DNA from 3 places in the Roseateles sp. GW821-FHT03B02 genome. Region 3 is predicted to be linked to each of the others. Evidence: predicted binding sites of a transcription regulator. Region 3 holds the regulator's gene; each other region holds the start of a gene.
The links. Region 3 encodes sigma-54, which starts transcription at its own class of promoters, with help from an activator protein. Its sites were predicted from a motif close to TGGCANGNAANCTGCTTT; they were not measured.
Positions count from the first base shown of each region.

Region 1 (2,213 bases), on a different contig from region 3:
CCCCGGTGTGGCCTCATCGACATGGGTGGCGAGATGGGCCTCGAAGGCCTCGCGCGGGATTTCTGCCGCGCCCAGCGAGGCCAGGTGGGGGGTGTTCTGCTGGCAGTCGATCCACGGGATGCCGAAGCCGCGGCAAAGACAGACCAGCGCGCACAGCGCGATCTTGGAGGCGTCCGTGCGCCGCATGAACATCGATTCGCCGTAGAACATCCGCCCGAGGTTGACGCCGTAGAGGCCACCCACCAATTCACCTTCCATCCAGGTCTCGATGCTGTGCATGGCAGGCCAGGCCAGGTAGGCGGCCTGCAGCTCCGGCACGATCCAGGTGCCGGCCTGCCCCTCGCGCGGCGCGCTGGCGCAGGCCCTGAGGACGGCGGCGCGGTCGTGGTCGACCCGGATCTCGCAGCCGGGTGTGGTGGCGAAGCGCTGCACGGTCCTGCGCAGCGAGCGTGACAGCTTGAAGTCCGCCGTCTTCAGCACCATGCGCGGGTCGGGCGCCCACCACAGCGGTGGCTGGCCGGGGCCGTACCAGGGAAAGACGCCGCGGCGGTAGGCAGCCGCCAGCCGTTCGGGAGTCAACCTGCCACCGGCGGCCAGCAGGCCCGGCGCGTCGGTGTCGGGGCCGAGCGCGACGGCACTGGGCGGGAATTCGAGGGACGCTTCATCGAGCCAGTCGATCATGGCCGCATGGTAAGTTGCCGCCCCATGATCAAGGTCTATGGCATCCCCAACTGCGACACCGTCAAGAAGGCCCGCGCCTGGCTGGCCGACAACGGCCTGGAGGTCGCCTTCCACGATTTCAAGAAGCAGGGCGTTCCCGCGGAACTGCTGCCCGCCTGGCTGGCGGCCTTCGGCCGCGACAAGCTCGTCAACCGCGCCGGCACGACCTGGCGCAAGCTGGACGAGGCCACCAGGGCGGGCGTGACCGACGACACGTCGGCCATCGCCCTGATGCTGGCCGAGCCCAGCGTCATCAAGCGCCCCGTCGTGCACTGGCCGGCCGGCCATCGGACGCTCGGATTCAGTGCCGATGCGTTCGAGAAGAGTGCGCAAAACGCACCAAACAAGGGCTGAATGCCGTTTCGTGGTGCGGGCCGCCTGGAAATCCATGCCTTAAAAGCGGGCATTGAATTTGCAATTTCGGTGCGATCCGGTTCGGCTTGGTGCGTGGTGCCCAAGTCTGGAGCCGGCGGCCGGAGACAGCGTTGGAGTCATCGATCAAGCAGGGCGCGGATGCGCTCTTCATTCTCCTGGGTGCCATCATGGTGCTCGCCATGCATGCAGGCTTTGCCTTCCTGGAACTGGGCACGGTGCGCAAGAAGAACCAGGTCAATGCCCTGGTCAAGATCCTGGTGGACTTCGCGGTTTCCACCTTGGCGTACTTCCTCGTCGGCTACGGCGTCGCCTACGGCATGCACTTCTTCGTCGGTGCCGAGCAACTTGCGCAGAAGAACGGCTACGAGCTGGTCAAGTTCTTCTTCCTGCTGACCTTCGCGGCGGCTATTCCCGCCATCGTGTCGGGCGGCATTGCCGAGCGGGCCCGCTTCGGCCCGCAGCTGGCTGCCACCTGCGTCATCGTCGGCTTCGTCTACCCCTTCTTCGAGGGCATCGCCTGGAACCAGGCCTTCGGCATCCAGACCTGGCTGAAGACGGTCACGGGCGCCGAGTTCCACGACTTCGCCGGCAGCGTCGTCGTCCACGCCGTCGGCGGCTGGATCGGCCTGGCTGCCGTGCTGCTGCTCGGGCCTCGCCTGAACCGCTACCGCAAGGACGGTGCGATGAGCGCTCACCCGCCCTCCAGCATCCCGTTCCTGGCCCTGGGCGCCTGGGTGCTGACTGTGGGCTGGTTCGGCTTCAACGTGATGAGCGCACAGACGCTGGACAAGATCTCGGGCCTGGTGGCCGTGAACTCGCTGATGGCGATGGCGGGCGGCACGCTGGTGGCCGTGCTGCTGGGCCGCAACGACCCGGGCTTCGCCTACAACGGCCCGCTGGCCGGCCTGGTGGCCGTCTGCGCGGGGTCTGACGTCATGCACCCGCTGGGCGCCCTGGTGACCGGCGGCGTGGCCGGCTGGCTCTTCGTGCAGTTCTTCACCCTGACGCAGAACCGCTGGAAGATCGACGACGTGCTGGGCGTCTGGCCACTGCACGGCCTGTGCGGCGCCTGGGGCGGCATCGCCTGCGGCATCTTCGGCCAGCGGCTGCTCGGCGGC
Region 1 is NZ_JBWKUV010000005.1:170,828-173,040, forward strand. It holds gene AC07VX_RS15500 (leucyl/phenylalanyl-tRNA--protein transferase) at 1-681, opposite strand, end outside; gene AC07VX_RS15505 (ArsC family reductase) at 706-1,074, shown strand; gene AC07VX_RS15510 (ammonium transporter) at 1,206-2,213, shown strand, end outside.
Region 1: a site for sigma-54 is predicted at 1,122-1,139, ahead of AC07VX_RS15510 (ammonium transporter). Genes of this name have one in related genera too.

Region 2 (2,213 bases), on a different contig from region 3:
CCGAGCAGGCTCAGGCCGACAAGGCCCAGCGTGCCGGGCTCGGGCACGCGGCTGATCTCGGAGCCGGCAATCAGGAAAATGTCGCCAAAGCCACCGGTGTCGCAGGGGCCGACGGAGCCACCGCCTGCCAGGGCCGGGCCCGAGGTCGGGTCGGGGTTGCCGTTCTTGCCCAAGGTGTTGAAGCAGCCCATCCAGACCTGCACGGACATCGTGTCATAGCCCTGGCTTTGCAGTCCCTTCAGGTCCAGGCCGGGGATGTAGTTGATGAACTCGGCGGTGTTGGATGCCTGGTTGGTGTTGACGAGCTGGCCGCCGGATGGGCAACTGGCGCCATCGGGCGACGGGTAGGACACCTTGTCGTCGACGACGCAAATGGCACCCACAGTCATGCCGAAGTCGCTCGCACCGGGTGTCGTGATGGCGCTGCCGTCGAAGTTCTTGGTCGACGAAAACGCCGTCGGATCCTTGAAGATGTCGTTGAGATCGAGATTCTGGGTCTCGAAGTACTTGTTGACCTTGTTGCCGTCGGTGTCGCGGATCGTCACCAGCGCCCAGATCGGCAGGCTGGCCGTGCTGTTCTGCGGGTTGTTGAAGTCGAAGGCAATGGCCATCTGGTGATAGGCACCGCCGAAGGTCAGCTTCTGGTTAAGGGTGCTGAGGCCGATGTCCCAGCTGTAGGGCGTGTCATTGGCCAGCCCGCCGTTGTTGAGGGGGTCGTTGGCGTCGCCGGTGTAGAAATACTTCTTGTTGCCGCCGTTCTGCGACGAGAAGGCATTTTCCGACGGGTTGATCTGGTCGCCGTTGTTCAGGATGTTGCCGTTGTTGGTCGTGACGACGATGGTGTCGAGCAGCGCGCCCTGGCTGGCGGCGAACCCGTACGGCCCAGTGAAACCGGTGTAGCCGCGGGAGGCCAGGTTGTCCAGCACCTTGGTCGAACAGGACACGAAGTTGCCGTAGGTCGCGCAGGCGGAGTTGGGCGACGGATAGGTCGGCGTGTAGACCGGCAGCGGTGCCGCGGTGGCCATGCCGGTTGGGAGGAGCAGGGCAAGCAGCCACTGCGAACGGACGCCCCTGAAAGCCTTCTTCATAGATCACCTCTCATTGGAGTTTGGACTTTGTATCCAAAGGTGAGCATTAATCGGGCCAGCCTCTCTAAGTCATTGATTCAGGCTCAGATGCGTTCACCCCCCTGAATCGGGTGTCAAGTCGCTCGACATGGATTGGTAATGGACAGCGTTGTCAGATTTCGCGCGCGGAGATGGCAGCTCCCGCAGCTCTGCGGCCTCAGGCGTCGAACCAGGGTTCGTTGGGCAGGTCGTCGAAGACCTTGCGCAGCCCGGCGCTCCAACCCTTGCGCAGCGCCTGGAAGTAGGGATCGTCGCGCTCGATGCGGTGAGGCGGCTTCATCGCCTGCTCGAACTGGTTGGCGCGCAGCATCAGCATGTCGATTGGCAGGCCTACCGAAAGGTTGGACTGGATGGTCGAGTCGAAGCTCACCAGGGTGCACTTGGCGGCTTCGTCCAGCGGCGTCGTTTCGTAGCGGATGACGCGGTCGATGATGGGTTTGCCGTACTTGCTCTCGCCGATCTGGAAGTAGGGCGTGTCTTCCGTCGCCTCGATGAAATTGCCCTGCGGATAGACGTGGAAGAGGCGTGGGCCCTCGCCCTGGATCTGCCCGCCGAGCAGCATGTTGGCGCCGAAATCCACCCCGTTGTGCTGGGGGTCGCTGTCGCGCGCGACGATCTCCTTGAGCGTGCGGCCCAGCAGCACGGCGGCGTCGTAGAGCGTGGGGACGTTGAGCAGGTGCTCGCCCTCGCCGTGCAGGCGCTGGTTCAGCACGGAAATGACGGATTGCGTCGTCGCCAGGTTGCCTGCGGTCAGGATGACGATCTCGCGCTGGTGCGGGATCTGGAACTGGTACATCTTGCGGAAGCTGGCGATGTGGTCGACGCCGGCATTGGTGCGCGTGTCGGATGCGAACAGCAGGCCCGCACGCAGGCGCATGGCGACGCAGTAGGTCATGGGGAAGTCCCGGCGAATGAGCTGGCGGTCATGTTACGGCTGGCCGTTGCCGGTGCCGTGCTGTGGGTCATCCATAGCCTGCTGGTCATCGCGCTTTGGCAGAAGCCAGATGGCGCGTGATGGCGGGTTCCACCATCAGACCTGGCTCTCTGGGAAGAGGGCTCTCGCGGACCACGGGCTGCCTCGGGATG
Region 2 is NZ_JBWKUV010000003.1:360,091-362,303, reverse strand. It holds gene AC07VX_RS11465 (PEP-CTERM sorting domain-containing protein) at 1-1,025, opposite strand, end outside; gene AC07VX_RS11460 (proteasome-type protease) at 1,285-2,022, opposite strand.
Region 2: a site for sigma-54 is predicted at 1,129-1,146, ahead of AC07VX_RS11465 (PEP-CTERM sorting domain-containing protein). Genes of this name have one in related genera too.

Region 3 (2,213 bases):
CAGGAAGCCTCCATCTTCCGCAAGCTGACCGTCGAGCAGAACATCCGCGCCGTGCTGGAGCTGCAGCAGGACGACGACGGCCGCAGCCTCTCGAAGGGACGCATCGACGAGCTGCTGAACGGCCTGCTGCACGACCTCTCCATCGAGGGCCTGCGCGACAGTCCTGCGCCTGCGCTGTCCGGCGGCGAGCGCCGCCGCGTGGAGATCGCCCGGGCCCTGGCCACGCAGCCGCGCTTCATCCTGCTGGACGAGCCCTTCGCCGGCGTCGACCCCATCGCGGTGCTGGAGATCCAGCGCATCATCGGCTTCCTGAAGAGCCGCGGCATCGGCGTGCTGATCACGGACCACAACGTCCGCGAGACGCTGGGCATCTGCGACCGCGCCTACATCATCAGCGAGGGCGCCGTGCTGGCCGAAGGCACGCCGGACGAGATCGTGGCCAACGCGGACGTGCGCAAGGTCTATCTCGGCGAACACTTCCGGATGTAGCGGAAGCCGGCGCGATGAAACAGACGCTCCAGGTTCGCCTGAGTCAGCATCTCGCGCTGACGCCCCAGCTGCAGCAATCCATCCGTCTGTTGCAGCTCTCCACGCTGGAGCTGCACCAGGAAGTCGAGCAGATGCTGGCGACCAACCCGTTGCTCGAAACGGAGGAGGAGTTCACCGTCAGCACCCCCGAGCTGGCCGCCAACGCGCCGGCCGAGGCCGGCAGCAACGACACCGCCACCGACGGCGGCGAGGCCGAGGCGCCGGAGCTCAGCGGCGAAGACTTCGGCGGCACGGAGCGCGAGGACTGGGAGAACGGCACCGAACGCGACGACTTCGACGGCATCCGTGAGCTGCCCGCCAGCAGCGGCAGCGGCAGCGGCAGCGGCGAGGACGACGGCGAGCGCGAGAGCCAGGAGTCGGCAGAAGCCACGCTGGCCGAGCACCTCGCCCAGCAACTGGCCGGCCACCACCTGTCGGCCGAGGACCGCGCCGTCATGCAGGTGCTCATCGAGTCGCTGAACGAGGACGGCTACCTCGAAGACACGCTGGAGGAGATCGCCGCCGCGTTCGCCGAGGACGACGAGGAGCGCGAGGAATTGCTGGACCGGCTGCGCTTCGCGCTGCACCTGCTGCAGAGCCTGGAGCCCGCCGGCATCGGTGCGCACGACCTGTCCGAGTGCCTGGCGCTGCAGCTGCGCGCCCAGCCCAAGAGTCCGGCCCAGGTCATCGCCATGCTGATCTGCAAGCGCCACCTGGAGCTGCTGGCCCGGCGCGACATGCGGCGGCTGATGGCCGAGACCGGCGCCGACGAGGCGCTGCTGCGCGAGGCGCAGGCGCTGATCACCCAGCTCGAACCCAAGCCCGGCCGGCGCTTCGCGCAGGGCGCGGCGGCGGCCATCGTGCCCGACGTCATCGTGCGCAAGGTGGGCCGCGAGTTCCGCGTCATGCTCAACCCCGAGGTGGCACCCAAGCTGCGCATCAACGAGCTCTACGCCAACGCGCTGCGCGCCACGCGCGGCGGCATCAGCAACTCGCCGCTGGGCGGCCAGCTGCAGGAGGCACGCTGGTTCATCAAGAACATCCAGCAGCGCTTTGACACCATCCTGCGCGTCAGCCAGGCCATCGTGGAGCGCCAGCGCGGCTTCTTCACGCATGGCGAGCTGGCCATGAAGCCGCTGGTGCTGCGCGAGATCGCCGACGAGCTGGGTCTGCACGAATCCACCATCTCGCGCGTGACGACGGCCAAGTACATGGCCACGAGCTGGGGCACCTTCGAGCTGAAGTATTTCTTCGGCTCGGGGCTGAGCACCGAGGCCGGCGGCGAGGCCTCCAGCACGGCGGTGCGTGCGCTCATCAAGCAGTTCGTCGCGGCCGAGGACATCAAGAAGCCGTTGTCCGACAGCGCGCTTGCGGCCATGCTGGAAGAGCAAGGCATCCAGTGCGCGCGGCGCACGGTGGCCAAGTACCGCGAGGCGATGAAGATCGCGCCGGCGAATCTGCGCAAGGCGCTGTAGGGCGCCTCAAGCCAGGACCACCTCCGCCTTGCGCCATTCCCGCGGCGACAGCCCCGTGTGCGCACGGAAGGCGCGCGACAGCGCAGCCTCGCCGCCATAGCCCACCTCCGCGGCGATGTGCTTGAGCGCCCGCCCCTCGCGCAGCGCCTTCTGCGCCAGGCCGATGCGCCAGCGCTGCAGGTAGACGCCGGGCGTGCAGCCCACCACGTC
Region 3 is NZ_JBWKUV010000001.1:1,020,982-1,023,194, forward strand. It holds gene lptB (LPS export ABC transporter ATP-binding protein) at 1-489, shown strand, start outside; gene AC07VX_RS04535 (RNA polymerase factor sigma-54) at 504-2,003, shown strand; gene AC07VX_RS04540 (AraC family transcriptional regulator) at 2,010-2,213, opposite strand, start outside.